One region of the Pseudoalteromonas sp. J2K-J599 genome, then DNA from elsewhere that is predicted to be linked to it. Evidence: predicted binding sites of a transcription regulator. Region 1 holds the regulator's gene; each other region holds the start of a gene.
The links. Region 1 encodes sigma-54, which starts transcription at its own class of promoters, with help from an activator protein. Its sites were predicted from a motif close to GTTGGCACGNNNNTNGNNT; they were not measured.
Positions count from the first base shown of each region.

Region 2: the regulator sigma-54 is predicted to act here: its motif matches at 5,994-6,012, upstream of AC5NT5_RS00130 (EF-hand domain-containing protein).
Region 3: the regulator sigma-54 is predicted to act here: its motif matches at 1,929-1,947, upstream of fliE (flagellar hook-basal body complex protein FliE).
Region 4: the regulator sigma-54 is predicted to act here: its motif matches at 5,413-5,431, upstream of AC5NT5_RS18255 (amidase family protein).

Region 1 covers NZ_CM200271.1:625,858-634,092, forward strand. Annotated here, with positions in the region: gene AC5NT5_RS02765 (YgiQ family radical SAM protein) at 1-1,557, shown strand, start outside; gene AC5NT5_RS02770 (protein disulfide oxidoreductase) at 1,728-2,135, opposite strand; gene mgtE (magnesium transporter) at 2,338-3,696, opposite strand; gene AC5NT5_RS02780 (HPr family phosphocarrier protein) at 3,828-4,100, opposite strand; gene rapZ (RNase adapter RapZ) at 4,143-4,988, opposite strand; gene ptsN (PTS IIA-like nitrogen regulatory protein PtsN) at 5,007-5,459, opposite strand; gene hpf (ribosome hibernation promoting factor) at 5,464-5,751, opposite strand; gene AC5NT5_RS02800 (RNA polymerase factor sigma-54) at 5,778-7,277, opposite strand; gene lptB (LPS export ABC transporter ATP-binding protein) at 7,347-8,072, opposite strand; gene lptA (lipopolysaccharide transport periplasmic protein LptA) at 8,069-8,235, opposite strand, start outside.
Region 2 covers NZ_CM200271.1:25,945-34,179, forward strand. Annotated here, with positions in the region: gene AC5NT5_RS00105 (transglycosylase SLT domain-containing protein) at 1-1,075, shown strand, start outside; gene pepQ (Xaa-Pro dipeptidase) at 1,352-2,674, shown strand; gene AC5NT5_RS00115 (YigZ family protein) at 2,761-3,375, shown strand; gene AC5NT5_RS00120 (TrkH family potassium uptake protein) at 3,472-4,923, shown strand; gene AC5NT5_RS00125 (flagellar brake domain-containing protein) at 4,968-5,627, shown strand; gene AC5NT5_RS00130 (EF-hand domain-containing protein) at 6,093-6,305, shown strand; gene AC5NT5_RS00135 (EF-hand domain-containing protein) at 6,446-6,658, shown strand; gene AC5NT5_RS00140 (EF-hand domain-containing protein) at 6,722-6,937, shown strand; gene trkA (Trk system potassium transporter TrkA) at 7,019-8,235, opposite strand, start outside.
Region 3 covers NZ_CM200271.1:1,056,910-1,065,144, forward strand. Annotated here, with positions in the region: gene AC5NT5_RS04785 (sensor histidine kinase) at 1-367, shown strand, start outside; gene AC5NT5_RS04790 (sigma-54-dependent transcriptional regulator) at 364-1,830, shown strand; gene fliE (flagellar hook-basal body complex protein FliE) at 1,987-2,319, shown strand; gene fliF (flagellar basal-body MS-ring/collar protein FliF) at 2,340-4,055, shown strand; gene fliG (flagellar motor switch protein FliG) at 4,048-5,088, shown strand; gene fliH (flagellar assembly protein FliH) at 5,092-5,898, shown strand; gene fliI (flagellar protein export ATPase FliI) at 5,917-7,251, shown strand; gene fliJ (flagellar export protein FliJ) at 7,251-7,697, shown strand; gene AC5NT5_RS04825 (flagellar hook-length control protein FliK) at 7,787-8,235, shown strand, end outside.
Region 4 covers NZ_CM200272.1:313,747-321,981, forward strand. Annotated here, with positions in the region: gene AC5NT5_RS18235 (allantoate amidohydrolase) at 1-335, opposite strand, end outside; gene pucG ((S)-ureidoglycine--glyoxylate transaminase) at 350-1,579, opposite strand; gene AC5NT5_RS18245 (sulfite exporter TauE/SafE family protein) at 1,583-2,407, opposite strand; gene AC5NT5_RS18250 (gamma-glutamyltransferase family protein) at 2,395-3,978, opposite strand; gene AC5NT5_RS18255 (amidase family protein) at 3,975-5,177, opposite strand; gene AC5NT5_RS18260 (putative 4-hydroxy-4-methyl-2-oxoglutarate aldolase) at 5,584-6,066, opposite strand; gene AC5NT5_RS18265 (TetR/AcrR family transcriptional regulator) at 6,070-6,723, opposite strand; gene yddG (aromatic amino acid DMT transporter YddG) at 7,218-8,138, shown strand; gene AC5NT5_RS18275 (ankyrin repeat domain-containing protein) at 8,195-8,235, opposite strand, start outside.

The sequences.
Region 1 (8,235 bases):
GGTGAAACGATGGATACGATTCAGGATATTCGCGGCACGGCTGTTATTCGAAAAGAGCCTCTACCTGGTTGGCGTGGCAGTGATTCTACCGCTATTGATAAAATTGGTAAAATAGACCCTATTCCAAACCCATATGGCGCGGATGATGTTGGCTGTAGTAAATCTGAATTTAAACAAGCGGGTATTGATTTAAAAGCAGAAGCGGCAAAACCAATCATGGTCCAGCCTGCACGTCCTAAGCCGTGGGAAAAAACCTATGTTAAGTTACCTGCTTATGAGCAAGTAAGTGTTAACAAACCTCTATACGCCCATGCCTCGCGCATTTTACACCAAGAAACAAACCCTGGTTGTGCAAGGGCGCTTTACCAACGACATGGCGATCGCTCTATTTGGGTAAACCCGCCAGCATATCCATTAGAAACACATGAAATGGATGCTGTATTTGGTTTGCCGTATCAGCGTATTCCTCACCCAAGTTATGGTGATGCTAAAATCCCTGCTTACGATATGATTAAAACGTCTGTTAATATTATGCGTGGCTGTTTTGGTGGTTGTTCGTTTTGCTCAATTACAGAGCATGAAGGGCGCATTATTCAAAGTCGTTCACAAGAATCTATTATTGAAGAAATTGAACAAATTAGAGATAAAGTTCCCGGCTTTACTGGTGTTATTTCTGATTTAGGTGGCCCAACGGCGAATATGTATAAGCTGCGCTGTACGAGCAAAAAGGCCGAGAGTACCTGTAGACGCTTATCATGTGTATATCCAGATATTTGTAAACACATGGATACAGATCATACGCCAACAATAGATTTGTATAAAAAAGCACGTGAAGTTAAGGGTATTAAAAAGGTATTGATTGCTTCAGGTGTACGTTACGATTTAGCTGTACGCGACCCGCGTTACGTTAAAGAATTAGTAACGCACCATGTAGGCGGTTACTTAAAAATAGCGCCAGAGCATACAGAGGATGGTCCATTATCAAAAATGATGAAACCAGGTATGGGAGCGTACGATCAATTTAAAGAACTATTTGATAAGTACTCTAAAGAAGCCGGTAAAAAGCAGTATTTAATTCCTTACTTTATATCTGCTCACCCAGGTACAAAAGATGAAGACATGGTAAACATGGCTTTATGGCTTAAATCAAACGACTTTAAGCTTGATCAGGTACAAAATTTTTACCCATCACCTATGGCTAATGCGACGACTATTTACCATACAGAGATGAACTCTTTACGTAATATAAAAAACAACTCAGAAGTTGTTCCAGTACCTAAAGGCGCACGCCAACGTAGATTACATAAAGCTATTTTACGCTACCACGATGCAGCTGGTTGGCCAATGATACGTGAAGCTCTACGTAAAATGGGTAAAGCTAATTTAATTGGTAAAGGGCCTAACTGTTTAGTGCCAGAAGAAGGGCGCGATGAAAAATCAGGTAAAGGTGGTAAAAAAGGTGGGCGTCCGGCACTAACGCGACATACTGGTTTTAGCCAATTTAAAAAGGCAAACACTAAGCCAAAAGTGGGCGCTAATCGTCAAAGCACACGTTAGTAATTTTATTCGCTAATAGATAAGGCTAATTGCGGTACGCGTTTTTTAGCTTTTGTATACGTAAATTAAGTCAGCTTTGCTCTTTATTATCTATATTATTGTAGGTGATAAAGAGTGAGGTTTTAGAGCCCCCCTCTCTTTAGATATCCTGTGCTAAGTTTAGCTTTTTTTTAAAGCATTGATGATAACCACAAACGCAATTTAAGTGACCATAACGGCTGAATGCCGGTGAGTCCTTGCGTCATTTTATTATCTTTTAAGATTATATAAGATGGCGTGACTTGTCCCTGCCAATCGGAAAATATCTCCCCGTGTTGATCGTTAACAGTACTGAAGCTGTAGCCTTGCTCATTTAAATAATCATGCAGCTCTTGATCAGAGCCTGATTTTAGCGCGATGCTCACAACAGGGTATTTATTCTCGTTTGCGAGTTCGTTTATGGCAGGGGAGGTAATACTACAAATAGGACACCAAGTTCCCCAAAAATACACAAGCGTGGGTTTATCTTGGCTCATTGCTGCTAAATTAATGTTTTGCCCTTTATAGTCGATTAATTGTAATTGAGGATTTGCTGGCATGACAGGTTGCCGCCACCAATTGACGGCGGTATAAATGACGAAAAATATAGAGCCATATACCAGTAGACTTTTTAATATGGATACGCTTTTTTGTTTTAGCGTTTTTTTAGGTATGTCATTTTTATGTTTGGTATCCGTTGCCATAGCTACTGATTTACCCTAAGTATTTTTGCTGTAGTTTTTTACATTTAAAGCGTTTAATTTATATCAGCAACCATGTAGCAGTACCTAAAAAGGCGAATATACCAACAATATCAGTCACCGTGGTTAGCACCACACTCCCTGCAAGAGCAGGGTCTATATTCATTCTTTTAAGAATTATTGGAATACTTGCACCAGCAACACCTGCCACCACTAAGTTCATAAACATAGCGAAGGCGAGTACGCCACCAAGCATAAAGTCCCACTGCCATAGCGCAATAACACCCGCAATTAATAGTGACCACAAAATACCGTTTAGCGCGCCAATGGCCAGTTCTTTCATCATCAAGAAACGTTGGTTTGTTTGGTTTATATGACCTACTGCAATACCACGGATAACAAGCGTTAATGATTGGCTACCAGCAACACCACCCATAGAAGGGACAATACCGTTAAGCACAGCCAAAATAGGGAGCACATCTAAAGTGCCTTCAAAAAAGCTAGCTACAAAAGCAGCTGCAAGTGCGGTTAGTAAGTTAACTCCTAGCCAAACTGAGCGTTTTTTAGAGCTTTTTAGTACTGGCGCGAATGTATCCTCTTCATCATCAAGACCGGCTAGGCTTAATAAGCTATGCTCGGCATCTTCTCGGATTACATCAACGATGTCATCGATAGTAACACGACCGAGGAGTTGGTCGTTATCGTCCACCACTGGGGCCGATATCCAATTATGACGCTCAAATAATTGCGCTACTTCACTTTCATCCATTGAGATTGGGATAGACTCACAATCTTCATCCATTAAATCGCGGACAATTTTTTCTGGCGGATTAGTTAATAATGTACTCAGCGATAAAGCGCCTATAAAGCAGTTATGTTTATCAACAACATATAAATCATCTGTACCCTCTGGTAACTCACCACGCAGTCTAATATAACGAAGTACAACATCGAGTGTTACATCAGGGCGAATGGTCACCGTATCGGTGTTCATTAGCGCACCTGCTGAACGCTCTTGATATGACAGTGCTTGCGTGGCACGTTCACGGTCTTGAATGTCCATCGCGCTAACAACGTCTTTATAGACGGTATCTGGCAGGCTACGTAATACTTCACCTAAGTCATCGTGGCCCATGTCTTCAGTTGCGGCGGCAATGTGCTTAGGTTCCATTTGGGCAATAATGCCTAAACGAACATCTTCAGATAATTCTTCAAGAACATCACCCTGCACATCAGGATCGACCAATTGCCAAAGCAGTCGGCGAATTTTATGCGGTGATGATTCTAATAATAATGCGGTATCACAAGGAGCCGTTTTTGCGAGCATGCGTCTAACTTGAACAAATTGACCACTATTGAGTGACTTCGTCACCTGCTTTAGTTGCTGTAGTGGATAATCTTGTTCAAAAGCTTCTGGCATTGGCGTCCTTTATAAATTGTTATATTACTTTATGGGGGGAGGTGAGTTAACTGGCGTTACTAACCTATTTATTTTATATATCTGTTTTAATTGAAGCACTAGTAATGCGAATATTGTTTTTATAAAACAGATTATTCTTGTTCATTAAAGCGTTGTGCTATTAATTCTCCAACAGCGTGTAAAGCTTGCTCAGAATCAGGGCCTTTACAAACAACTTTAACTTCTTTTCCTTGGCTACTTTCAAGTAACATTAATGCAAGTACGCTATCGCCTGCTGCTTCTTTGTCATCTTGGAATAATGTGATTGTAGCATCAAATTGTACTGCTAATTGCGCAAGCACAGTAGCTGCTCTGGCGTGTAAGCCTAATTTGTTTTTTATTAAAAAGGTATCTTCACAATGCATAACTTACTCTACCTAAGCTGAACAGGTGATTATTCAGCTATATTATTTTTCTTGTTCGCGATGGCGAATTTTTACATTGGGATGTGTCATTGCAAAACTTTCACCGATAGTTTGCGCTAAATACACAGAGCGATGTTGCCCACCTGTACACCCAATAGCAATGGTTAAATAACTGCGGTTATTTCGTTCTAAATGCGGTAACCACGTTTGTACAAATGTTTGAATTTGCCATGTGAATTTTTGCACTATGCTGTGATTAGCTAAATAGTCTTTAACCGGTTGATCTAACCCATTTAAAGGCTTCAACTCTGGTTCCCAGTGTGGATTTGGTAAAAAGCGTGCATCAAATACGTAGTCTGCTTCTTTTGGTATACCGTGTTTAAAACCAAATGATTCAAATGTGACAATCAGTTGCTTATCTTTTTTACCTAAAATCTTTTCACGAATAGATTCAGCGAGTTGATGAACACTTAAATCAGTCGTATCTATCATAAAGTCGGCGCGAGTGGTTAATACATCAAGTAATTCTTTTTCTTTTTTGATGGCTAAATCAAGGGGCAACGAGTCTATTGATAGTGGGTGTAATCTGCGTGTTTCAGAAAAGCGTTTGATCAATGTCTGATCGTCACTATCTAAATAAAATAACGTAGGGTTTGCAAAGCCTGGTAAGTATTCAAGAATATCGTTAAATTCATCTTGTTCTTTAGGTATGTTGCGCACATCTATGCTAACAGCAATTTTATCGTAGCTATCAGACACACTGCGAACTAATGAAGGTAGTAGGTTTACTGGAATATTATCTACGCAATAATAACCTAAATCTTCTACAACGCGCAAAGCAACCGACTTTCCAGAACCGGAACGGCCGCTTATGATAATTAACTCCATTTAACACCCTTTATAAAACTATGATTGATCGACAATAACTTGGTAAAGCTCAGTATCAGATTTTGCACTGCGTAACTGTTTACAAAAATCTTTGTTGTTTAGTTTATCAGCAATGGTTGCTAGAGTCTTTAAGTGCTGCTGGTTATCGCCATCTGGTACGATGAGTGCGACGAAAATATCAACAGGGCGATTATCGATTGCATCAAAGTTTATTGGAGTTTCGCTAACGAGCACTAAAGCCAAAGGCTCTTCTGCACCGCTCATTCTTCCATGAGGAATAGCAATGCCACGTCCTATACCTGTACTACCTAATTTCTCTCTGCTCATTAAAGCATTAAGAATATCTTGTTGCGGTAAATACGGAAGTTTGTCGTGAGCAAGTTCGCTAATGAACTCTAAAATTCTTTTTTTGCTATTAAAAAGGACCGCAGCTTTGCTGCAGTCCTGGCATATAAGTGAACTTAATTTCATCATATTAGTGTCGAGCAAGCTTCTCTTTGTGTTTGATTACTTGGCGATCGAGCTTGTCGATCAACGAGTCAATAGCGGCATACATATCTTGATGTTCTGTAGAGGCAAATAGCTCAGCACCGCTTACGTGTATTGTGGCTTCTGCTTTTTGATTTAATTTTTCTACATCGAGAATGACATGAACATTATTAATATGATCAGAGTGTCTTTCAAGCTTCGCAAATTTAGTATTAATATAGTCTCTTAGTGAATCGGTTAATTCTACGTGACGACCAGTTAAGTTTAGTTGCATAAGCATTACCCTCTTAGTTTAGCGTCTTAAATCAGACTTTTACGCTGATTTGACGGTGGAATAGCAAGAGATTCGCGGTATTTTGCGATTGTACGTCTCGCTACTTTAATTCCTTGCTCAGCCAATATATCCGCTATTTTGCTATCACTCAATGGTTTTGCTGAGTTTTCTGCTGCGATTAATTTTCGGATAAGCGCACGTATTGCTGTAGATGAACATTCACCACCGTTTTCAGTACTTACATGGCTTGAGAAAAAATATTTAAGCTCAAATATACCACGGGGTGTATGCATGTACTTTTGAGTAGTTACGCGAGAAATTGTCGATTCGTGCATTTCTACCATTTCAGCAACATCATTTAAAACCATTGGTTTCATGGCTTCAGGGCCATGTTCAAAAAAGCCTTGTTGTTGCTTAACAATACAATTAGTAACTTTTAATAGCGTGTCGTTTCTACTTTCTAAGCTTTTAATAAACCATTTAGCTTCTTGTAAATGTGAGCGAATAAACTGGCTGTCGCCACTTGATTTTACAGTGCGAGACATTGCTGCGTATTGGCTATTAACACGAATTTTAGGCATGCTATCTGGGTTTAATTCGACAACCCAGCGGCCTTTAATTTTTTTAACTGACACATCAGGAATAACATACTCAGATTCTTCCCTTACAATAGTATCTGCAGGTTTTGGGTTGAGAGTATGTATTAGTGTCATTACTTCTTTAAGCTCTTCTTCTTTAAGCTTTGTTTTTTTCATTAATGTACGATAGTCGCGAGCTGCTAATAGATCAATATGCTCGGTTAAAATCATTTTCGTTTCATTAATGTAAGGTGTTTCTTTATCAAATTGATTAAGCTGAATACACAAACACTCTTGTAAACTACGTGCAGCAATACCAACAGGATCAAACAGTTGGATGCGTTTTAATACCGCTTCAATTTCATCAAGTTCAACTTCGTTATCATCTTCGTTTTCTTGATTAAAGCTTTCTAAAATCTCTTCGCAGCTTAGTGTTAAAATACCTGAATCATCGACGGCCTCTACAATCGCAATAGCGATGGCTTCATCGGTAGGGCTAAATGGCGTTAGTTGTAATTGCCACATTAAATACTCATGCAGCGTTTCAGTAGAGGCGCCTTGGTATATTGATTCGTCTTCAGGCATTGGACCTGATGAGGCTGCAGGAGCGGCACTCATGTACTCATCCCAACTGACATCCATAGCCATGTCGTCACTTAGCGTGTCTTTTGCAAGTGCTTCACCAGTATCTTGTTCGTATTCGCTCGGAGCATCATCAGCAGATGCGCTAACAGTTATGTCATCGGTATCAGCTTTTTGCTCGTTTTTACCAGCAGCGTCTTCGGAATAGTCTGCCTCTTCAACCTCTAATAGTGGATTACTGTCGAGAGCTTCTTGTATTTCTTGCTGGAGATCCAATGTACTGAGTTGCAACAAACGAATAGCTTGTTGCAACTGTGGAGTCATTGTAAGTTGCTGGCCCATGCGCAGCTGTAGTGATTGCCTCATGTATCTCTAACAATCCTTTTATGTTGTTATAATTAATACTAGCAGATGCTTAAAGACATGGCGTAAATGTTACAGCCTAAATTGCTCGCCTAAGTAAACATCGCGTACTGTTTTATCATTTAATACGTGTTCTGGAGTACCTGATGCAATCAGCTCCCCATGAGAAACAATGTAGGCTTTTTCACAAACATCAAGGGTCTCTCTTACGTTATGGTCGGTAATTAATACACCAATCCCACGATTTTTAAGATGTTCTATTATTTTCTTTATATCTAATACCGAAATAGGGTCAACACCGGCAAACGGTTCATCCAGTAATATAAATTTAGGATCTGCTGCCAGCGCTCGTGCTATTTCTACACGACGACGTTCTCCCCCCGATAATGCCATACCTTGGCTATCACGAATGTGTTGTATGCTAAATTCATCTAATAAGTTATTGAGCGTGTCTTCTCTGGCTTGTTTATTTAGTTCTTTGCGCGTTTCTAAAATGGCCATTAAGTTTTGATAAACAGTCAGCTTTCTAAAAATCGATGACTCTTGTGGTAAGTAGCCTATGCCTAATCTAGCACGACTATGCATAGGTAAAAGAGTAATATCGTTATCATCAATAGATATTTTACCTTTGTCGCTAGGAACAAGCCCTACAATCATATAAAAAGTCGTTGTTTTACCAGCACCGTTAGGGCCAAGTAAGCCAACTATACTGCCAGCTTGTACTTCAAGGCCGACGTTTTTTACAACTTCACGACCTTTATAGCTTTTTGCCAATAGTTCTGCTTTTAATGTGCTCATGGTTGACCTTTATCGCCTTTTTTACTTTTTTTAGTTTCGATCGGTACTAAAATTGTGTGAACGCGGTCAGTTGAGTTTTCATCTTTTTCGGCACTGATGAGCTGCTGCTCTATGTCGTAGGTAATGCTTTTAGCATTTATTTTTTGTCCGGCTTGCGATACTT
Region 2 (8,235 bases), 600 kb from region 1:
TGTGTATTACACCTTTGCATTGTCACTTGCCTCTAGCGGGCATAAACAAGCGAGCTTTTGGCTAAATAAAGTGCCAAAAGAGCGACTAGACAGCAAGCTTATTCAATGGCAACTGGGCAATATGCTCAAAACCCAAGATTGGGAAGGGATTGCTGCATTTTTTACAGGTAAAGAAAATTTAAGTCTTGGTCAGCAATATTGGTTAGCTTATAGCTATGCACAACGTGGCGAGCAACAAAAAGCAGACGACATCTGGAAAAAAGTAGCGGCTAATCGTGATTATTACGGCTTTTTAGCCGCAGCACGTTTGGGGTTGCCCGTTGATTTAAATAATCAGCCTTTAGCAGTCGATAAGGTACTTGTAGATAAAGTGAGTAATGCACCAGGCTTTAAGCGTGCAAAAGCACTTTATGATATTGAGCGCTTTACGTCGGCACGCCGTGAATGGAATTACTTAACGGATACCTCCAGCGATGAAGAAAAGCTGGCAGCATCACAACTATCTACCGATTTAGGTTGGCACGACAGTACTATTTTTACTTTAGCAAAAATTAAAGCATGGGATAACGTAGAGCAACGTTTTCCGTTTGCGTTTCAAGATGTTTTTGAGCGCTACAGTAAACGTAGCAAGATAGATGTTGCTTGGAGTATTGCTATTGCAAGGCGCGAAAGCTCTTTTGCGCCAGATGCACGCTCGCATGCTAATGCGCGTGGTTTAATGCAGTTATTACCTAGTACTGCTGAGTATGTAAATAAAGGCAGTGTGACAAGTAGTCGTTTATATCAACCTAAAACAAATATTAGGTTAGGTACGAGTTACTTACAGTACTTAAAAAAGAAAAACCATGGCAATGAAGTACTGGCTACGGCTTCTTATAATGCGGGTTATCACCGTATAAAGCGTTGGTTACCTGATGACGCTATTCCGGCTGAGTTATGGGTAGAGCTTATTCCGTATCGCGAAACCCGCGATTACGTAAAAAATGTATTTGCGTACAGGCAGGTTTACCATACAAGAATGGGCCGAGAAGGTAATGTATTAGCGCCGCTACTCGAAATGAAAATGGGCGGTTAGTAAACATAAGTTTAAAGTAGGGGGATATCTAATGCGTTTAGATATCCCCTTTTTTGAGCGCTGAGGGTAATACCAATTTTATTAAAAACATGATCATTCTAGCGTATTAAATAATTCAATAACTGCGTTAAAAATTATTTATATAGAACAACTATGTATCATAATTTTAGCCTTGTTATTAAGCTATTTTCTTATCGCTATAATAGATCATTAATTTAATGCAATTGGTATAAGTGATAGACTCATAGCAAGTTAAATTTAACAGATGGATTAACAATGGATAAATTAGCCGTTTTATACGCCGAACATATTGCAACACTGCAACAGCGTACTCGTACAATTTGTAATAGCGAAGGGTTAGAAGGATTAGTAATTCATTCAGGCCAAGCTAAGCGCCAGTTTTTAGATGATATGTATTATCCATTTAAAGTTAATCCACAGTTTAAAGCATGGTTACCGGTTATTGATAACCCTCATTGCTGGATTGTGGTAAATGGCAGCGACAAACCAAAGCTAATATTTTATCGTCCAGTAGATTTTTGGCATAAAGTACCAGACGAGCCTCGCGACTTTTGGGCTGAGTACTTTGATATAGAGCTACTACTTCAGCCTGATCAAGTCGAAAAGTTATTACCATACGATAAAGCTAAATATGCTTACATGGGTGAATACATTGAAGTAGCGCAAGCTCTTGGTTTTAGTATTATGAACCCTGAGCCTGTACTTAACTATTTTCATTACCACCGCGCTTATAAAACGCAGTACGAACTTGAATGTTTACGCAATGCTAACCGTATTGCAGTAGATGGGCATAAAGCTGCACGCGATACATTCTTTAATGGTGGTAGCGAGTTCGACATTCAGCAAGCGTACTTAATGGCGACACGTCAAAGCGAAAATGAAATGCCGTACGGCAACATTGTTGCGCTTAACGAAAACTGCGCTATTTTGCACTACACGCACTTTGATCCAAAAGTGCCACATACCCACAACTCATTTTTAATTGATGCCGGTGCAAACTTTAATGGTTACGCTGCTGATATTACTCGTACGTATGATTTTAAAAAACAGGGTGAGTTTGCTGAGCTTGTACAAGCCATGACTGTTCAACAAATCGAGTTAGGTAAAGGTTTAAAGCTGGGCATGCTTTATGGTGATTTACACGTTGAATGTCATAATCGTATCGCACAAATACTTAGTGACTTTAAAATTGTTAACCTACCCGCGGAGGAAATTGTTGAGCGTAAAATTACATCTACTTTCTTCCCGCATGGGCTAGGACATCACCTAGGTTTACAAGTGCATGATATGGGCGGTTTTATGAGTGACGAAAAGGGCACACATCAACCATCGCCGGAAGGGCATCCGTTCTTGCGTTGTACTCGCCTGATCGAAAAAAACCAAGTGTTTACTATTGAGCCAGGTTTATACTTTATTGATTCACTGCTTGGTGATTTAGCGCAAACCGATAATAAGCAGTTTATTAACTGGGAAAAGGTAGAGTCATTTAAACCATTTGGCGGCATTCGTATTGAAGATAACATTATTGTTCACGAAGATAGCCTAGAGAATATGACGCGTAATTTAGAACTCGATTAATTTCTATAAAGACGAGTTAGCGAATAAACGTTAAAATATGCATATGAACGGGGCCTTTAGGCCCCATTTTTAATTGAGCTTTTAATATGTCTGAATATAAATATCCTGCTGCTGACGTTTTTCATCAAGAAGAAATAAAAAAAAGTACGTTTATAGTCCACATTGCACACACCCCCGATTTAAATTCAGCAAAAAAATTTATTAAAAGCATTGAAGAAAAGTATAGCGATGCACGTCATAACTGCTGGGCACATGTGGCAGGCACCCCCGGTGGCAGCCATGTTTATGGTTTTTCGGATGATGGTGAACCTAATGGCACTGCAGGAAAGCCTATGCTAAATGTGCTGGTGGGTTCGGGCCTTGGCGAAATTACTGCCGTGGTGACACGTTATTTTGGCGGCATAAAATTAGGCACCGGCGGACTAGTACGTGCTTATGGTGGCTCATTAAATAATGCACTAGTAAAATTGCAAACGGTGCTTAAAGTTCCCAGCGTTGAAATTACTGGGAGTAGTGAGTACAGCATGCAAGGCGCGATTGAGCAGTTATTAAAAACAAAGTATCAAGTGCTTAATATTGATAAGCAATTTACTGCTAATATTGAGTGGGTGATTACAATCGATAGCCGCGAAGCTCAGCAAGCAATCAAAGATATTTTTGATTTAAGTCACGGCGCAGTTGAGTTAACTATTAAAGAGTAATAACCTACACAAATTGCATATAATGCATACTGACCCTATTTAATTTGGTTGATACTACTCAGCCTGAATTTACTAATAATAAAAGCGACAAGCTAAATGCAATTTCGTACCATCATAAAAATTCTTGGCCAACTTGTTGCGCTGTTTAGTATTACCATGGTGCCTCCGGCACTGGTGTCTTTAATATACAAAGACGGTGGTGGTGTTCCCTTTGTTTTAGCATTTATTTTTAGTGTTGTTATTGGCATGATGGCTTATTACCCAAACCGCCATGAAAACGGTGATTTAAAAGCACGTGAAGGCTTTTTAATTGTTGTTTTGTTTTGGCTGGTACTTGGGGCGTTTGCGTCCTTGCCGCTTATCTTTTTACAAGAACCTAATTTATCGCTCGCCGATGCGGTATTTGAAGCATTTTCTGGCTTAACAACCACCGGCGCTACAGTACTTACCGGTATTGAGTATTTACCCAAGTCGGTATTGTTTTATCGCCAGCAACTCCAGTGGTTTGGCGGTATGGGTATAATCGTACTCGCTGTTGCTATACTCCCAATGCTAGGTGTTGGTGGTATGCAGTTGTACCGCGCTGAAATACCTGGGCCTGTAAAAGATTCTAAAATGACCCCGCGAATTGCCGATACTGCAAAGCACCTTTGGTATATTTATGTGTCGTTGACTATTACTTGTATGCTGGCTTATTGGGCTGCAGGAATGGAGTGGTTTGATGCGATATGTCATGCATTCTCAACGGTGGCTATAGGTGGTTTTTCTACTTACGACGCCTCCATGGGGCACTTTGACAGCCCTGTAATTAACTTTATTTGTGTGTTCTTTTTAATTATTGCCGCTGTTAACTTCTCCCTGCACTACGCTGCAGTGGCGAGCCGAAATATACAAGTTTATATTCGAGATCCTGAGTTTAAGGTGTTTTTGTGTATTCAATTAGCGCTGGTGGTTATTTGTTTTACTGTACTTTCCTCTAATGAAATATTTGCTAATGGCGATGAAACCCTCGATCAGGCATTATTTCAAGCTGTTTCAATGAGTACAACAGCAGGCTTTGCTACGGATAACTTTTCAACATGGCCTTTGTTTTTACCTATTTTACTTATATTTTCGAGCTTTATTGGTGGCTGTGCAGGCTCTACCGGTGGTGGCATGAAAGTAGTCCGCGTATTTTTACTTTATTTGCAGGGTGTGCGTGAGCTCAATCGTTTAGTGCATCCTCGTGCTATATATTCAATCAAGCTGGGTCGTAAGGCGTTGCCAGATAAAGTAGTAGAAGCTGTGTGGGGTTTTTTCTCTGCTTATGCGCTGGTATTTATTATTATCATGTTAGCGCTTATGGGCACGGGTATGGATAACATAACTGCGTTCTCAGCCACTGCGGCTTGTTTAAATAACTTAGGGCCTGGTTTAGGAGATGTAGCGTCGCATTATGGTGCTATAACCGATGGTGCTAAATGGTTGCTTACCATTGCAATGGTGTTTGGTCGCCTAGAAATATTTACTTTATTAGTCTTATTTACGCCTACTTTTTGGCGTGGATAAACGAGCGGCTTAAGTTTTAAATTACGAACTATTGGGAAAGGGATATGCCAACAAATTTAGAAAAGCTAAAGCATATAAGTGTAGGCAGCTTAGTCGACCTAGAAATATTAACACCTACAAGCAGTAAGCGTGTTAAAACTGAATTAGTTGGTTTACTCGATAAACAGTTTATTATTTTAAATTATCCCAATGCAAAGCGTTTACCTGCGGCGAGTGACTATTTACGTGATGGCGTAATGGTTGTTGTAAGAGCACTGATTGAAGGCAGTGGTGGGCAAGTTATTGCGTTTCGCCAGCAAATTATGTCAGTAGCCTCGCATCCTGCTAAACTCGTCTTTATTAATTTTCCTAAGCAAGTGCAGCTATTTGCGCTACGCTCGCAAACACGCATACCTACCTTATTACCTGCAAAGCTAAAACTAAGTGACGATAGAGTGCTTGAAGGCCTTATTAAGGACATTTCACTCACTGGTGTAATGTTTGATATTAGAGGCGATCAGCAAGCTGAAGGTATAAAAGATATGCAATGCACTGTCGTCCTCAATAGTAGTGATAAAGATTTTGAAGGTGAAATTTGCAGTGTTAAAGAGCATGCTGCAGGTGTGCACTGCGGAATTAAGCTACTAGCAAGCGAGGATGAAATGAAAACCTTTATGAAAGAGCATTTTATAGACCCATCTGCGCTTGAGCCCACCGTTGACTAAATCGTTTTTCGCTTATTTGCAACAAAATGGCGTTTTAAGTGAGTATTTATAAAGTGTTTTTTTGTTTTTATATAATTAAAAATATTATTCAAATAAAACAATGTTTTACGTATTTTTTATTATGGCTTGTTTTTTGTTGTTATAGCTACTTCGTTAAAATTAACCTTAACTATTTTTTAAAATCCCTCCTTTTATAGCTCTACATTTTAAAATGTATCTTTTTATATAAACATAACTATTTGTTTTTAATGACTTTAGTTTTTCACCTTTAAAGCGTGTTGCGAAAAGGCAACAGTAATGACTCTGAAAATTCCTACTTATTGTACGTTTTATTTTTAACTTATTGAAAGTTAATGGCTTTTCAATGTTGGCATTTAAGTTGTAATAGTCAGGGTGTACTGAACGAAATCGTGATTCAAAGTGAAATACTTAATCGCACACACATAAATTTGAAGGATACATATTATGAAAAGCATTAATAAAACTTTAGCACTTATCGCTATTGCATCTTCTTCAGCCGCTTTTGCAGCAACAGATTTTGACACACTTGATGTAGACGGCAGTGGCACAATTAGCCAAGCAGAAGCATCAGTAGACGCAAAATTAATGAGCATGTTTTCTGAGCTTGATACCGACCAAAATGGTGAGTTATCAAAAGAAGAATTTTCAGAAGCTTAATTAAAAAGTATTTATCCTGAGTTGCCAAAGACAACCTAAGTAGGCAAGGGAGCTTACGAAAGAGGATAACAAGGAAGTGAAAAATTACGTTTTAAGTTAAACGAAGCAATTTTTTTGATAGAACATTGAAGGATTAAGTTATGAAACATTTAAATAAAGCATTAGCACTTATAGTACTAGCATCTTCTTCAGCTGCATTTGCAGCATCAGATTTTGACAGCCTTGATATCGATGGTAGCGGCACAATTAGCCCAAGCGAAGCGGCAGTCGATACCGATTTAATGGCTGAATTTATTGAGCTAGACACAGATGGTAGCGGCGAGCTTTCTAAAGAAGAGTTCGCTAATTACTAATTAAACATTTTTCACAGTCAGGGATCTTTGAAAAGGACTTCCCATATTACTAGGAATATTATTATGAAAACATTCAATACAACACTTGCAGTTATCGTTTTAGCATCTTCATCAGCAGCATACGCAGCAGTGGACTTTGCCTCTTTTGATGCAGATGGCGACGGTGCGATTACAATGGAAGAAGCGAAGGTTAACCCTCAACTTGTAAAGATTTTTGATGATTTAGATGCTGATGGAAATGGTGAAATCTCTAAAGAAGAGTTTTCAAAAGTACAGTAATCAATATTCGAAGATACTCCACTAAAGCCGCCTTAGTCAGCGGCTTTTTTGTATTTTAAATTAACTAATTAGCGTAACTAGTTAAAGGAATATAGCACTTACTTGGAATAGTTTTTCTACAACGGTAATGTGTTTTTTGTCGATTAAAAACATGATGACATGATCGCCCGACATAATAATTGTATCATCATGAGCTATCAGCACATCGTCATTACGTACTATTGCGCCAATAGTTGTACCCGCAGGAAGTTTTATGTCGGCAATCGCACGACCAACCACTTTAGATGTGTTTTCATCACCATGAGCAACCGCTTCAATGGCTTCTGCTGCGCCTTTACGCAGTGAATACACGTTAACAATATCACCACGGCGTACGTGCGTTAATAACGCTGATATAGTTGCTTGTTGTGGGGATATGGCAATATCTATTTCGCCGCCTTGTACCAAATCAACGTAAGCACCACGCTGGATAAGCACCATGGTTTTTTGTGCGCCCATACGTTTTGCAAGCATGGCTGACATAATGTTTGCTTCATCGTCATTGGTTACGGCAATAAATACATCGACTTGTTCAATATGCTCTTCTGAGAGCAGTTCTTGATCAGATGCGTCACCACAAAAAACAACCGTATTATCGAGCATTTCTGAGAGTTGCTCAGCACGTTCTTTACTGCGTTCAATTAGTTTAACGGTGTGGTTTTTTTCAAGTGAGCGGGCAAGGCCTGCCCCAATGTTACCGCCACCAGCTATCATAATTTTTTTGTACGAACGCTCAAGTTTTTGTAGCTCGTTCATTACCGCGCGTATATGTTTTGTAGCGGCAATAAAGAATACTTCGTCATCGGCTTCAATAACGGTGGTACCCAATGGTTTTATTGCTTTACCTTGACGATAAATAGCGGCAACACGAGTTTCTACATTAGGAATATGTTCTTTAAGTGCAGATAACGCATAACCTACAAGTAAACCGCCATAGTAAGCTTTTACGGCTACTAACGAGAGCATGCCATCAGCAAACTGCAATACCTGCAGAGCACCAGGGTAGTCAATTAAACGGCGAATATACTTAGTGACCAGTGCTTCGGGAGCAATGTAATGATCGATTGGTAAATCGTCGTTTTGAAAAAGTTTTTCGCGGTATTTTAAATATTGCTCTGAGCGAATGCGGGCAATTTTAGTGGGTGTTTTAAAAATACTGTATGCCACTTGGCATGCAACCATGTTCACTTCATCTGAACTAGTTACCGCTATAATCATATCGGCATCTTCAGCACCTGCGCGGCGTAATACATCAGGAT
Region 3 (8,235 bases), 430 kb from region 1:
ACAAATAGTTGGTAATAAAACGGCATTGGCCAGTGCTATTCAAAATCTAGTGCACAATAGTATTCAAGTTATTGGTGGCGGTGCAAAAGTAAAAATTAGCGCACAAAGAGATTTAAAAGATTTAGATATGGTCCGTATTAGTGTGAGCGACAATGGCCCAGGTGTTGATTTAAGCCAAAGCGATAAAATTTTTGAACCATTTTTTACTACAAAAAGTCAGGGCACAGGCTTAGGGCTTGCTGTAGTGAGTTCGGTTGCTAGTGCACACCAAGGCCGTGTTGATGTGACTAATAATACGCATGGTGGTGCCTGCTTTAGCTTGTTACTACCTATTAAGGCAGCATCTAAATTAGAGGGGTCATTATGAGTAACACTATTTTAGTTGTCGAAGATGACGCTGGGCTTCGTGAAGCCTTAATAGATACCCTTGAAATGTCGGGTATTGAATGTGTTGCAGCGAGCAGTGCTGAGCAAGCAATGTTACTGCTTAAAAAAGATCAATTTTCGCTTGTTGTAAGCGACGTGCAAATGGGCGCAATGAGTGGACTTGATTTACTACGCAGTATTAAATTAAACCACCCTGATTTACCTGTACTGATGATGACGGCGTACGCCACAATTGACGATGCGGTAGAGGCCATGCGCCTAGGTGCTATTGACTACATGGCTAAACCATTTGCACCTGAAGTGCTGTTAAATATGGTGAGCCGTTATTTGCCTGAAAAAGCAAAAGAAACCGACGGACCTATTGTTGCTGACCCAACTAGTATTCAATTATTAGAGCTTGCGAGTAAAGTAGCACGCTCTGATGCAAGTGTAATGGTACTTGGCCCTAGTGGTTCAGGTAAGGAAGTACTCGCTCGTTATATTCATGATAAGTCGAGTCGTTGTAATGAGCCTTTTGTAGCGATTAACTGCGCGGCCATTCCTGAAAACATGCTCGAAGCTACTTTATTTGGTTACGAAAAAGGGGCTTTTACAGGTGCGATTCAAGCATGTCCGGGTAAGTTTGAGCAAGCACAAGGCGGCACTATTTTACTTGATGAAATTACTGAGATGGACTTAGGGCTACAAGCTAAGCTGTTACGCGTACTGCAAGAGCGTGAAGTTGAGCGTTTAGGGGGGCGTAAAACAATTCAGCTCGATGTACGTATTTTGGCAACCAGTAATCGTGATTTAAAAGAAGCCGTGTCTGAAAACCAATTTAGAGAAGATTTATATTACAGGCTTAATGTTTTTCCACTTATGTGGCGAGCATTGTGCCAACGCCCTGGCGATATTATTGTATTGGCTAAGCATTTAATTGAGCGCCATATCAGTAAAAGCAAAGAGCCCATGGCGTATTTAGATAAAGCTGCCGAGCAAAAGTTACTGGCTCACGCGTGGCCTGGAAATGTACGCGAGCTTGATAACGTTATACAACGTGCGCTTATACTGCGAAGTGGCGATACAATAAACGAGCATGCTATTTTTATTGAAAACTTAGTATCTAATAACTTTGTTATGGAGCCTTCATTGGCACCAGCGCAAACATTATCGCCAACAGAAGTGGCCCACGTAAATAAAGGCGTTGATAAAAGCACGCTAAGCTCTGCATATTATGATGAAAAATCGCATGCCGAGGATGAGCCCAAACAAGGTTTACTAGCCGCAGATACCGGTAGCTATAAAGATGAGCTTAAAGACAAAGAGCATCGCATTATTTTAGAAACCCTTGCACGTTGCCAAGGTAAGCGTAAAGACGTTGCCGAAACGTTGGGCATAAGCCCACGAACTTTACGTTATAAACTAGCGCAAATGCGCGATTTAGGTATTTCACTTCCTGCATAACCTCCTATAAACCCTAAGTTTGCGCTGCGAACTTAGGGTTGTCAAAACTCTGACTCACATAATTTAAATCTAACTGCATGTATTTTAACAATTAATTATTTGGCATGTTTTGTGCTTTATTACTTGTAAGAGTTCACTGCGTGTCAGAGATAAATTATGAAAATTCAAAACAGTGCTGTATTTCAAGAAATGCAATCAATGGCTTTAGAAGCCGGCCGTAATAATCAAATAAATAAATTGCCGACTCCAGTTCAGCCTACTTCCACTTCCCAGTTTGGCGACATGCTAAGCGATGCACTAAATACAGTGCACGGTTTACAGCAAGATGCAGGTCAAAAAGTAAAAGCAGTTGAAATGGGTGATCGAAGTGTATCGCTTGCTGAGGCAATGATTGCTTCTCAAAAATCGTCAGTTGCTTTTGAGGCTACAGTACAGGTTCGTAATAAACTTGTTGAAGCTTATAAAGAAATCATGAACATGCCTGTTTAATTAGGTAGTGGAGAATTATTGTGGCGCAATCTAACCAATCTACAGACCTAGCACTTGCTGGCGGCGGTATCGACCAAAGTGGTGGTGATGATCAACAAGAACAAAAGTCAGGCTACTTAAGTGCTTTAAGTGGTGTTGATGTATTGCGCCAAGTAACACTGGTAATAGCATTAGCGATTTGTTTGGCTATCGCGATTTTCATTATTATCTGGGCTCGTCAGCCAGATATGCGCCCGTTAGGCAAAATGCAAACTGAAGAGCTTATTCAAACATTAGACTTTTTAGATGCACAAAAAATTGAATATCAACTCGATGGCAATGTTGTATCGGTTGATGAAAGTGAATACCAAAACATTAAGCTACTAATGACCCGTGAAGGGTTAGAGCAAGGTCCAGCATCAGGCTCTGACATTATTATGCAAGATATGGGCTTTGGCGTAAGCCAACGCTTGGAGCGTGAGCGCCTAAAACATGGTCGTGAACAGCAATTAGCACGCACAATTGAAGAGCTTAACAACATTACTCGCGCCAAAGTATTGTTAGCCATTCCTAAAGAAAACGTATTTGCCCGCAGAGAGAAAAAACCATCAGCTACCGTTGTATTAACACTTAAACGTGGGCGTTCACTTGACCGTGAAGAAGTAGACTCTGTTGTTGATATGATTGCCTCAGCAGTACAAGGCTTAGAACCTGCACGTGTTACAGTTACCGATCAAAATGGTCGATTATTAAATTCAGGTTCGCAAAGCTCATTAGCAGCACGCTCTCGCAAAGAATACGATTTAGAGCGTAAGCGCGAACAAGAGTACCTTGAAAAAATAGACAGTATTTTAATACCGGTTGTCGGGCTTGCAAACTATACAGCTCAAGTTGATTTGAGTATGGACTTTAGCTCGATTGAGGAAACTCAAAAGCGTTATAACCCAGACTTACCAGCGGTTAGAAGCGAAACCACATTTGAAGAAAATAACATTGGCGGCCTAGCTGTTGGTATTCCAGGTGCGCTTACAAATCAGCCACCGCTAAATTCAAATATTCCTGAGGTTGCGGGGCAAGGTGGTGCAGGCACTGCTACTTCTCCAACACGCAGCCACAAAGAAGCTACACGTAATTATGAACTCGATACAACCATTTCGCACAAGCGCCAGCAAAGTGGTGTTATACGCAGAATAAGCGTATCAGTTGCTGTTGACTATATTCCTAAAGTGGGAGAAAACGGCGAAACAACCATGGCTCCACGCTCGGTTGAAGCATTGTCAAATATTCGTCGCTTACTACAAGGCGGTGTGGGCTTTGATATGCAACGTGGTGATGCACTTGAAGTAGTAACAGTGCCGTTTGTACGTGAAGCAACAGATTTAGCTATAGAAGTGCCACTGTGGGAACAAGACTGGTTTATGAAAATAGCCCGCCTTGTATTGGGCGCCTTAGTTATCATTGTATTAATAATGGCAGTGGTAAAACCAATGCTTAAACGCTTGATTTACCCAGACGATACACTAGAAGAATACGACGAAGATGCACTAAGCTCAGGCGTAGATATTGGCGACAATACTCTTGATATGCTAAATAAAGACTTTGATTCTGCTTCGGTTGGTTTCTCAAGTGATGGTACACTGCAGTTACCGGATTTACATGGCGACGAAGATCTACTTAAAGCAATTCGTGCCCTTGTAGCTAACGAACCAGAACTATCATCACAAGTAGTGAAAGCGTGGTTAACAGAAGATGACTGATCAAGAACAAAAACAACTCCCGCCAGCCTTTGATGTTGATAAGCTCGATGGGGTAGATAAAGCCGCTATATTACTTTTGAGTTTATCAGAAGAAGATGCCGCGCAAATTCTTAAACACTTAGAACCTAAACAGGTGCAAAAAGTGGGTATGGCGATGGCTGGGTTACAGGATTTATCTCAAGCTAAAATAAGCGCTGTACACAACTTGTTTATAGAGCAAATTCAAAGTTTTAGTACCATTGGTTTTCAGTCAGAAGACTTTATTAAAAAAGCGCTTACAGCCGCTCTTGGTGAAGACAAAGCTGCTAGCCTTATTGACCAAATTGTTATGGGCTCAGGCGCTAAAGGCCTGGATTCATTAAAATGGATGGACTCTAAGCAAGTAGCGAATATTATTCGTAATGAGCATCCACAAATTCAAACCATTGTATTATCGTATTTAGAACCAGAACAGTCAGCTGAGATTATTGCTCAGTTCCCTGAAAAAGTACGCTTAGATTTAACCATGCGTATTGCAAACCTCGAAGAAGTTCAGCCAGCAGCACTGCAAGAGCTAAACGAAATCATGGAAAAACAATTTGCCGGTCAAGCTGGTGCGCAAGCGGCTAAAATGGGCGGCTTAAAAGCTGCTGCAGATATTATGAACTACCTAGATACAAATGTAGAAGGGCAGTTAATGGATTCTATTCGTGAACATGACGAAGAGATGTCGCAGCAAATTCAAGACTTAATGTTTGTGTTTGAAAACTTAATGGATGTTGAAGACCGTGGTATTCAAGCAATCCTACGAGAAGTACAACAAGACGTATTAATGAAGGCAATTAAGGGCACCGACGATGCCCTTAAAGATAAAATACTGGGCAATATGTCTAAACGTGCAGCCGAAATGCTTGCTGATGATTTAGAAGCAATGGCACCGGTGCGTATAAGTGAAGTAGAAGCGGCGCAAAAAGAGATTTTATCAACAGCGCGTCGTTTATCTGACTCAGGTGAAATTCAGCTGGGCGGCGGCGGTGGCGAGGAGTTCCTGTAAACCATGAGCAAACTCAAAGGGCGCACTCTTCACGCTGATGAAGCAGATGAACTATTAAAAAACTGGGCTATTCCAGATGTAGCACCAGATGAGAGCAGCTTTGGCAATCGCTCTACAGCTTACGGCACACCGCTTAGTGAGCTGTACAAAAAAGAATTAGCTGAAGAAATGCCAGTTGATGAGCCACAAGAACCAGAACTCCCTGCGCTTACCATGGTTGAGCTTGAACGCATTAGACAAGACGCGTACGAAGAAGGCCTCAAACAAGGTCATGAGCAAGGCTACATAGACGGCTTTGAAAAAGGCGTTGGCGAAGGTAAAGAAGCAGGTTACAAAGAAGGGTTAGAGCAAGGTAAAACACAAGGCCTTGAAGATGTAAAACCATTAATTGAAGAGCAGTTAACAAGTTTAAAAGCCATTTTAGAGGGGTTAACTGCACCGCTAGATAAAGTGGACGAACAAGCCGAGAAGCAATTAGTACAACTTGCTAGCATGTTGGCGGAAGCTGTTATTTATCAAGAAGTAAAAACATCGCCAGGTGTGATTTTACACACGTTAAAGCAAAGTATTAATTCACTTAATGCGGAGCAAGAAAAAGTACGAATCCATTTAAACCCCGAAGACTTAGAACTCATAAAAGAGAGCTACGGCGAACAAACCATTATTGACAATAACTGGCAACTAATGGCAGAACCCACTCTTGAACGCGGTGGCTGTGAAGTTAAAACAGCGCAATCGTCACTCGATATGACTCTAAAAACACGTGTCAAAGAAACGTTGGATAGTTTTTTGCATAATAGTGGTATCTAACTATTTTATTGGCGTGTTATGTCAACTCAACGTGCACCTTTAAGCGAACGCTTATCTCAATATCAACAACATATTAAAATCCCAGCGCCTGCTGTAGCAGGTATTTTAACGCGTGTTGTTGGCCTTACCCTTGAGGCTAGAGGTTTACGTGCACCCGTTGGTAGCCAATGTAAAATAGAAACCATGAACGGCTTTGTTGACGCCGAAATAGTCGGTTTTAACGACCAAACTTTGTACTTAATGCCTAACGATCATATTTCTGGTGTACTACCTGGTGCGCGTGTTATTCCTCAAGTTAATAACTTAGGTTTGCCTGTAGGGATGAGTTTATTAGGCCGCGTTGTAGATGGTTTAGGCCGGCCGCTAGATGGCCTTGGTAAAATTAATGCTGAGCATCATTTAAAGTTTGCGCAAAATACTATAAACCCGCTTTCTAGAAGACCAATCACTAAGCCTATGGACGTAGGTGTGCGAGCTATTAACTCGGTAATTACAGTAGGGCAAGGCCAACGTATGGGGTTGTTTGCAGGCTCCGGTGTGGGTAAATCTGTACTTCTCGGTATGATGACCCGAGGTAGTGAAGCCGATGTTATTGTTGTTGGCTTGGTGGGGGAGCGTGGCCGCGAAGTAAAAGAATTTATTGAAGAAATACTCGGTGTAGAAGGACGCAAACGCTCAGTTGTTGTCGCAGCACCCGCTGATTCATCACCACTTATGCGTTTAAAAGGCTGCGAGAGCGCCGTAACTATTGCAGAGTATTTTAGAGATCAGGGTTTAAACGTATTATTATTACTCGATTCGGTAACGCGTTACGCAATGGCGCAACGTGAAATTGCACTTGCTGTAGGCGAACCGCCGGCAACCAAAGGTTATCCGCCTTCGGTGTTTGCTAAATTACCTGCGCTAGTAGAACGCGCCGGTAATGGCGGAGAAGGGCAAGGTTCAATTACTGCCTTTTTTACAGTGCTTAGTGAAGGCGATGATATGCAAGACCCTATTGCTGATGCAGCGCGAGCTATATTAGATGGCCACATTGTATTATCGCGTGATTTAGCCGACAGCGGGCACTATCCCGCTATAGATATAGAAAAGTCGATTTCGCGTGTTATGCCTCAAGTTGTTTCTGAGCCGCATATGCAACAAGCCCGAGTGCTTAAGCAAGTATATTCAATGTATCAACAAAACAAAGATATGATTACTTTAGGTGCCTATCAAAAAGGGACCGATCAAATGCTCGACCAAGCCATAAATATGATGCCAAGAGTAAATGCATTTTTACAACAAGGTATGCGAGATGTCATTAGTTACGATGATGGTCTGCAAGGTCTTGCTCAGTTACTAGGACAAGCATAATGGCTAAAAATAAACTCGATTTATTGCTCAAAATTGAAAATGACAAAGAAGAAAGTTTGCGCATGAGTTACTTACAAGCCAATCAAAACTTGCAATCGAATCAACAAAAGCTACAAGGTTTAAATAATTTTAGACTTGAGTACTCTCAGCAGTTACACCTTAAGGGAAAATCGGGTTTATCTAGTGCCGGATTTGGGCAGTATCATGCCTTTATAGCTAAAATTGAAGAAGCAATTCGCCAACAAGCAAGTACGGTAAATACCGCTAAGCAAGTTGTTACTCAACGTAAAACGCTATGGCTTAAGCAGCAAATTAAAGCTAAAGCAGTCGCCAAATTAATCGAAAATCAAAAACTTAAAGCAAATGCGTTAATGGCTAAAAATGAGCAAAAAATGTTAGATGAATTTTCAGCTAATCAGTTTTTTCAACGTCGTAAAGCTTTGTAATTCAGGCACGCTAATTGCTTTATTACTTAGTGGAATTCAACTTTTGGCGGTATGCGGTGGCATATTGCCGTAATGGTATTAGGTGATTTATGGCGATGAATAACATTTCGTTTTTAGTTTCTTCTGAAAAAGACTCTTTGTTAGCCTTTAAAGACAATAGCTTAGCTAATAATGAAGGCGATTTAGGTGCGGAGTTTTCAAGCCAATTACACGAAGCGCATAATTCTATGGAGCCTTTGCTTAAAGGCAATAAAAATCCCGGTGCCGAAAATTCGATTGCTATTCCAAAGCATAAACAGCCAGAAAAAAATGAAAACCTGAGCGTAAAGCTATATGAAGTAGCGACGGGCGAAGTTACTTTTGTGTCTGTTGAGATGCTTGATCAGATTAATTCAGCACAAGCAATGAGCACTTCGGTCAATAAGCCTTTTGATGCAACTAACAGTTTAGAATCAGAAAATGCAGAGCTAGAAGCTACACAGGTAGAGAATACCGAAATACAAAACACAGAAATAGAAAATACAGAATTACAAAGCAC
Region 4 (8,235 bases), on a different replicon from region 1:
AGTACACCTAAAATACCATCAAACGCACCTGCGTTTGGTACGGTGTCTAGGTGCGATCCTATAATTAAACGTTTAGCATGAGGGTTTGATGATTTTAGTCGCCCCCAAAGGTTGCCCACTTCGTCTTGCCACGATTGCATGCCTGCCTCAACCATCCACGATGCAGTAACGGCGTTACACTCTTTGTGCTCTTTTGATAAGTACACACGGTGAATGCCACCTTGCATTTGCGATAGTGCGCTGAGAGTTTTACAGCGAGATAAAGCGCGTGTTGCGTATTCATCAGCAAGTTCTTTATCTAATAAAGGGCTGTGTTGTGGGCATTCAATCGTCATGCTAAATCCTTTTTTTATTTATAGTGAACAAGGGCGGCAATGGCGGCTTCGCCTTTAGGGCCTTTGTAACCGTTGGCATGTAAGCAAGCGTCAAGGCTTGCAAGTGTTTGTAATACAGCATCTTTACGGGCGTTGTAGCCCATGGTGCCAATACGCCAAATTTTTCCATGCAGTGGTCCAAACGAGGTGCCAATTTCTATTCCGAAATCGGTTAGCATTTGTCCGCGCACGTGATCGGCATTAATGCCCTCGGGTATATACACACCCAGTACGTTGTTCATTTTATGTGTTAAATCACCAAATACATTTAAGCCGAGCGCTTGAATACCCGTTAGCATGGCATCTCCATGTAATTTGTGGCGCGCTACGCAGTTATCCACGCCTTCTTCAATGACTATGCGGGCGCATTCTGAGGCACAGTACAGCATGCTGGTGGCTTCGGTATGATGGTTGAGGCGCTCTTCTCCCCAGTAATTCATGATCATACCTAAATCAAAATAGTTAGAGCGTACAAAGGGTTCTGTGCCGTCGGTATGATCGGCCGTGCGAATGCCTGCTTCTACCTTTTTGCGTTTTTGGATCCAATCAGCGCATTTGTCGCTAAGCGTTAATGGCGCAGACCCAGAAGGTCCGCCTAAACACTTTTGCAGACCAACCGAAAGTGCATCGAGTTTCCATTCATCGGCAGGAAGTTCGTTACCCACAATAGAGGCGGTGGCATCGCAATAAAATAGTACATCGTGCTTTTGGCAAATATCGCCAATATGCTCAAGAGGTTGGTTCATGGTGGTGGATGTATCGCCTTGTACCATAGCAAGTACATGGGGTTTTACATCAACAATGGCTTTTTCGATTTGCTCTGGCGTAAACACTTCGCCCCACGGTACTTCTATTGTGTGCACCTTTGCGCCAACGCGTTCTGCTATTTCAGCAAGTAGGTGGCCAAAGCGCCCCATAATTGGCACAAGTACTTTATCGCCTGGGCGTAAAATTGAGCATAATACGGCTTCAATCCCTGCGCGCGATGTGCCGTCTATTAGCATGGTCCATTCGTTTTTAGATTTAAAAATTTCGCGGTAACGTGCCATGGTTTCGTTCATAAAACCGGTCATTACTGGGTCGTATTGGCCTATAAGCTGCGCCGACATAGCACGTAAAACACGAGGGTCGGCATTAATTGGGCCTGGTCCCATTAATAAACGCTGTGGTGGGTTTAAGGTTTGAACTTGCGTGTTATTAAACATATTTTAGGCTCCCAGAGTCTGAATAAGCATGCGTATGCCGGTTATCATTAATACAACGGCAAAGGCGCGTTTTAGTTGTTTTTGATCCAGCTTGCTACCAATTTTTACGCCAATAGGCGCAAATAAAATAGTCAGCGGAATAATAAGAAAAAAGGCCGGGAGGTTAACCAACCCCCACGTACCTAGGGGAGCATCGGTTGGCGTTGTGCCAATACTTAATAAGGTAATAACGCCAGGTAGCGCAATCAATAAACCAAAAACGGCCGCAGTACCTACTGCAACATGGGCACGTACATTAAATGCGTTTAGCATAGGTACGCCAATAGTGCCGCCGCCTATGCCAATCATTACCGACAAACCACCTACAATACTTGCCATAACGCCTTGACCAAATTTACCTGGTAGTTGTTTTACAAGCGCGGGTGCGCCGGCTCTAAATAGCATGTTTAAACTGACTAAAATAGCAATACAGGCAAACATAAGTACCAGTGCATTACCGCGTATTGAGTGCGCTAAGTAGCTGCCTACAACGGCCATAACTAAAATAAATGGTGCCCAGTATTTTATTAGCGCAAGGTCAATATTCCCTTTGCTATGATGCGAGCGAATAGATGAAAGCGAAGTAGGTACTATGGTTGCAAGTGATGTAGCGGTGGCTATCATCATTGCCGACTCTGGGCTTACGCCAAAACCTTGCAGTAAAAAATACAGCACAGGGACGATAACAATACCGCCGCCTACACCAAAAAGTCCTGCTAAAATACCGGCAAAAATACCGGTTGCTATTAAGGCTACTATAATTGGCCATTGATTTATTATTTCTGACATTGTGTTCCTGCTGTAGTTACTGTTGCACGTCCATCTGAACGAGGATCTGTTGCAGCTTCAAGGCTTGTAGGTGTATCTAAAATCGCCCCAGCGTGCCCCATCATTTCGTTATTATTATCAACGCTTACCCAATCGTGGTCACGTTGATTTAATTCATGTTCTATATGAAAAACTAACCCTTTTTCAATTTTTAAATTTGTACTCGTATCGCCCCATGTGCGTCCAAGTAACCAACGAGGGTCGCTAATTGCTTGTTTAATAGATTTATTTCGCCATGCGTAGCCTGCAAAAACAGCGGCTTGAGTTTGTGGCTGCCCTTCACCGCCCATTGTTCCGTAAGCAAGTCGACGGCCATCGCTAAACTTTGCCAGTGCTGGGTTAAGTGTATGAGCGGGCTTTTTATTTGGAGCAAGAGCGTTGGTATCTTGATTGTTTAAACTAAAGCTTAAACCACGGTTATTCCACACAAAGCCGCCTTCACTCATTAATATTCCGCTGCCAAATTCCCAGTAAATACTTTGAATAAAGCTGACTAATTGCCCGTTTTTATCTCTGGCTGCCATCCACACAGTATCGCCAGGCTCTGCGTTAAATGGCCATTTTTTGGCTTTACTCATATCAATATTGTTAGCAAGTTCGCTTAAGCGATCATCGGTTAGTGCGTTTTTATAATCATCCCCCAACACATCAGGGTCAGCCCAAAGGGTAGGGCGATGGGTAAAGCTTTGCTTAGTTGCCTCAACAATTAAGTGCGTCCAGTCGGCATCGGTTTTAGCTAAATGCTTTAACTTATTTACGGCACCAATTATTTGTAGTGAATGCACGCCCTGTGTTGGCGCGGGTAAGTTGTAGCAATCAATACCACTGAGGTTTGCATTTAGCGCAGTAACTACCTCGGCTTTAGTATTTGCAATGTCACCTGCGGTAATTGAGCTGCCTGCTTTTGCTAAGTCGGCGGCAAATGAGTTGGCAAGTGCGCCTTCATAAAATGCGTTTAAACCATGTTTTGCTAGGTATTCAAACGTTGCTGCAAGTTTAGGGTTTTTAAAATGTTGACCTGCTTGTAAGGGCTTGCCATTGGGTATGTAGAGGTTTTTAAACGCGTCATTGGTATTGTTAGCAGTGGCTAGCTTTTCGCAGCCTGCTTGCAAGCTTTTTGTAACGGTAAAGCCCTCGCGCGCAAGCTCAATAGCGGGTGCTAAAATTTGTGACAGTGGTAGTGCTGCGTGCTCATCTAGTTCAAGCGCCTTTTGCCAGCCGCGTATTGTGCCCGCTTGAGTAAGTGCGCTTAATCCGCCGCGCTCTGGTATTTGCGTGAGCAAGTTATATGCCGTTGTATTAGTTGCTGCGCGGCCGCAGGCGTCAATAGCTGTGGGCGTTTTTTGGTTTGGGTTATCGATAAGCCAAAAGCTGTCGCCACCAATTGAGTTCATATGTGGGTATACAACGCTAATAGCAGCGGCAGCCGCTACCATAGCCTCGGTAGCTGTACCGCCTTGTTTTAGTATATTTATACCCGCCTCAGTGGCCGAAAAATGAGACGCGGTAAATGCAATGTTGTGTGTGGTCATGCCGGTGTGTCCTGTTTAAAGTGTGCAGCTAGGTGCTTAACGCAAGCAAGTAGGCTTTTATCGTTACCGTGGCTCATCATTAATGAAAAACCATACGGATGATCATTTGCTAAATCAGCCAGCGGTAAATGCACTTGCGCTGAGCCACTAAGCCCTGCAATTGCCGAAAGCGTAATAATTTGCATGCGTAAGGCGCTTGTGTCGGCGCCTAATTTAGGTGCGGTTGTGGGGGTGGTTGGCAAAAATAAACAGCTGTTTGTATTTAGGTTTTTAGCTATTAGTGTTTGCCATTGGGTTTGTACTTTTAGTGCTTCTTGTTCTTCTTGATCAGTTAGGGCAAGCGCCATATTAAAACGTGCCGCAATTGCTGGAGCAAACTGGGGAAGTTGCCCCGGCAATTGAAGCCAATCTTTATGCGTTTTTGCGATTGCTCGCCCTTGCAGTACTCTAAAACTATCCGCAAGTTCATTTAATAAGTTGCTGTTAGGTAGTTCAAATTCTTTATGGTGCTTAAAATTAGGCTTGGTTTTTTCAAGCAATTGTTTAAGTGGGGCTTGTAAAGCAGGGTCAACGAGTTCAAATAGTGCTTCGCAAATAACCAGCGTATTTACTTTATTAATAGCTTGTTGTGGTAATAATATATCGCCAACGCTGCTTAATAGCTCGGCGCTTTGGGTAAGCCAACCTATGGTATCTAAAGGGGGAGCCAACGGTATTAGGCCGTCTTTTTCAATCACGTTATGGCTTGGCCTTATGCCATATAAACCACAATAGCTGGCGGGTATTCTAATTGAGCCGCCGGTGTCGGTGCCTAAGCCAATATCAGCTAAGTTTGCAGCAACTGCAGCAGCAGACCCCATACTCGAACCACCGCAAGCATGCCCTTTTAATTTAGGATTTTGCGCAGCGCCATAATGTATATTACTACCCTCTAAGCTATAAGCCAGTTCGTCAGTATGGGTAAAGCCTATAAAGTTACAACCAGCGGTCATGAGCTTATTAACCGAGCTTGCCGTATTTTGAGCCGGTTTAGCTGTTTTAAACCAGTTTGGGTTGCCTGCGCTGTTACGCTCGCCCTTTACTGCAAATACATCTTTTACAGCTAAGCGATTGTTTGCAAGCACTCCAGAGTGGTTTGTTTGCCACAGGGTAGGACCGTGATTGCAAAATATACCTTTGTTGTTTTTTTTATCACTCATTTGCAGCTCATTATTATAAAACTGACCAAGTACTTACTTATTAAGTTAAGAGTGATTAAAAAGCGGGCTGGTTATTATTATGAATACCAATTTTATTAAAAACATGATCATTTTATCGGATTAAATAGCGCACTCACTGCGTCATTTTCTTCTCGTTATAATAGATCACTAATTTAATGCAATTGCTAAAGCTGTGCTTTTTAATCGGTAGTTTTGATTTTATAGTGCTTAGACTAAGCAAGAGGAATGCCATAAATTAAAATCCTGTCCAACTGGTCAGGATTTAGTGGGTTGTATGAGATTTGTAAGTGTGGGCTGTAGAAATAGTGAGATTAAAATGAGCTAAAACAAACCAATTTGGTGCGCAGATGCACCAAGTTGGTCTTTATTTATATGGTTTTGAGTGCTAAATAAGGGGCGTTTTACTGATGATTAAACCATTAATATCGGCGTAAACCCAATCGTTAGGTTCAATAGTGGTGCTAAGCATGGTAACAGCTTGGTTTTTATCACCAAAGCCGCGCTTTAAGGTACTACGCGGTGTAGAGCCTAGCGCCATTACAGGTAAGTTCATTGTGGCGAGTATTTCAATATCTCGGCAACAGCCATTTATTATTACGCCTTCCCAGCCATTACTTAAGGCACGCTCAGCCATAATATCGCCTATAAATGCAAAGCGTTTGCTCGCAAAACCGTTTATAACCAATACTTTACCTTCACCATTTTCATGCAATATATCGGCAGCAAAAGAGTTGTCTTCTGGGCAGGTAACGGTAACTACTTTGCCATAAAACGTGGTTTTTTTACCAAAGTGATAAAGGCCGCTGTCTGCTACTTGCACGTTATCGCGATGATCGTCAAACAAATCGGGTGTAGTAAACGATGTCATGGGTTAAGTCTCACTTTGCTCAGGTATTTTAAGATCAATACCTTTTAAAATTATGTGGGCAATTGATTGCGTAATTTGTGCCACATCGGTTTCGTCGTACTCTAATTTGTTCATTACGAGTAAAACCTCAGCCTGAAAGTCGGCGTAATATTGCGTGGTAGACCAAATAGTAAAGAGCAAATGATAGGGGTCAACCTTATCCATTTTATCTGCATCCATCCATGCTTGAAGTACATCAACCTTTTGTTTAACCCAAGGGCGGGTATTGGTTCTAAAGTAGTTTTGTAAATAAGGGGCACCACGCAGTATTTCACTGGCAAATAAGCGAGATTGCATTGGCTGATTTACGGCGAGTATTACTTTGCTTTTAATATAGTTATAAAGCACGGTAGCTGGATCGTCGTTAATTGTGACGTTATCGAGCCCTAAGTTCCAATTAGCTATTATGCGGTCGATCACAGACTCGTACAGACCATCTTTACTTTTAAAGTAATACAAAATATTAGCTTTTGGCACCTGCGCTTCTTTAGCAACCATGCTCATACTTGCTCCGTCGTAACCTAATTGCGAAAACAATTGCTCGGCGGCATCTAAAATTAGTTTTTGGTTTTTCTCGCGTGTAATTTCTTTTTTATTTGGCTTTATTTGTGTGGTCATTATAGAGTTTGCGTGTTTAACGTATTGATTGATTGTAGCTTTACTGACCAAAAGGTCAATTACTAAAAAGTGTGAATGTTAAAAACAGGCGAGAGGTTTAAGCTATTAACTTTAGGGTCTGTTGAACTTTGCGGATTAAAATTTGTTCAAACTAGGGGCTATTTAATCGCGGCGCGAGATTTGTAACCTAGTGGGCTAAGTAAAAACCGAGCAAAGCTTCCGCGTCCTGCTCACGCCCCTTACCTACATCCATGTAGGCAACAAAGAGTAAGTAGCCCCTAGGAAGAACCCTTTGGGCAGCGCCTGTTTGGCATTAATGCTACGTTATCGCCCATTAATGGGGAATAACCACACTATATAGGTTCTGCCTTGCCTAAATACCAAACAGAGTGCTGCAAATTTAACCTTGAAAGAACAACAGACCCTTATTGTTTAATTAAATAATTACTGTTAGTTTAGTTTCAAATTTACGAGTAGTACTTTTGGATTGGCAAATGGATTTTATAAGCAAAAATAAATATACACTATATGGAGTCGCTGCAATATTACTGTGGAGTTGCTTAGTTGCATTACTACGGGATATTTCTGAGTTGTTTAGCCCCATTGGTGGTGCGGCGGCTATGTATTCTGTCAGTGCGATATTTTTAATTTTGGTTATGGGAGTGCCCAAGTTTAGTGGGTTTTCAAAACGTTACTTGGTAATAGGTACTTTATTATTTGTAGCGTACGAAATTTGTTTGGCACTTTCTATTGGTATGGCAAATAGTCGTCATCAGGCAATGGAAATGGCGGTTATTAATTATTTATGGCCCACGCTGACTATACTGCTCTCTATTATTATTGGCCGTAAAAAAGTAAGTTTCTGGGTTTACCCAAGCATGGTCATTGCTTTTTTAGGCGTTGCTTGGTGTATTACGGGCGATCAAAAAATGTCACTCGATACGCTTGTGACTAACTTTGCTGATAATCCTGCTACTTACTTAATGGCATTAGCTGCAGCGTTTATATGGGCTATTTATTGCGTAGTAACGCAAAAGCTGAGTAATGGTAAAAATGCCATTACGTTATTTTTTACTGTTACGGCAATGAGTTTGTGGGCGCAATATAGTTTTAGTAATGAAGCGCCATTAACGTTTTCGCTCAGCTCAAGCATAACGTTGCTATTAGCTGGTGTAGTCGTGGGGAGCGGTTATGCACTGTGGAATCAAGCTATTATTGCCGGTAACTTAATGCTTTTGGGAACGCTTTCGTACTTTACACCGGTGTTTTCTACTATTATTTCGGCGTTGTATTTATCTATTATGCTGAGTGCTTCGTTTTGGCAGGGGGTTGTGCTGGTAACAGTGGGCTCGCTAATTTGTTACTTTGTAACGCGAGAAAAGCCTAAACAACCCCAAATAGCGTCTGCAACATAAGACTAATTTTATTAAAAATAAGCCCTATTATTTTAGGGCTTTTTGTTGCGTGCAGATTATTTTGCATTATTTACCTGCGCTAGTAACTCTATAACTT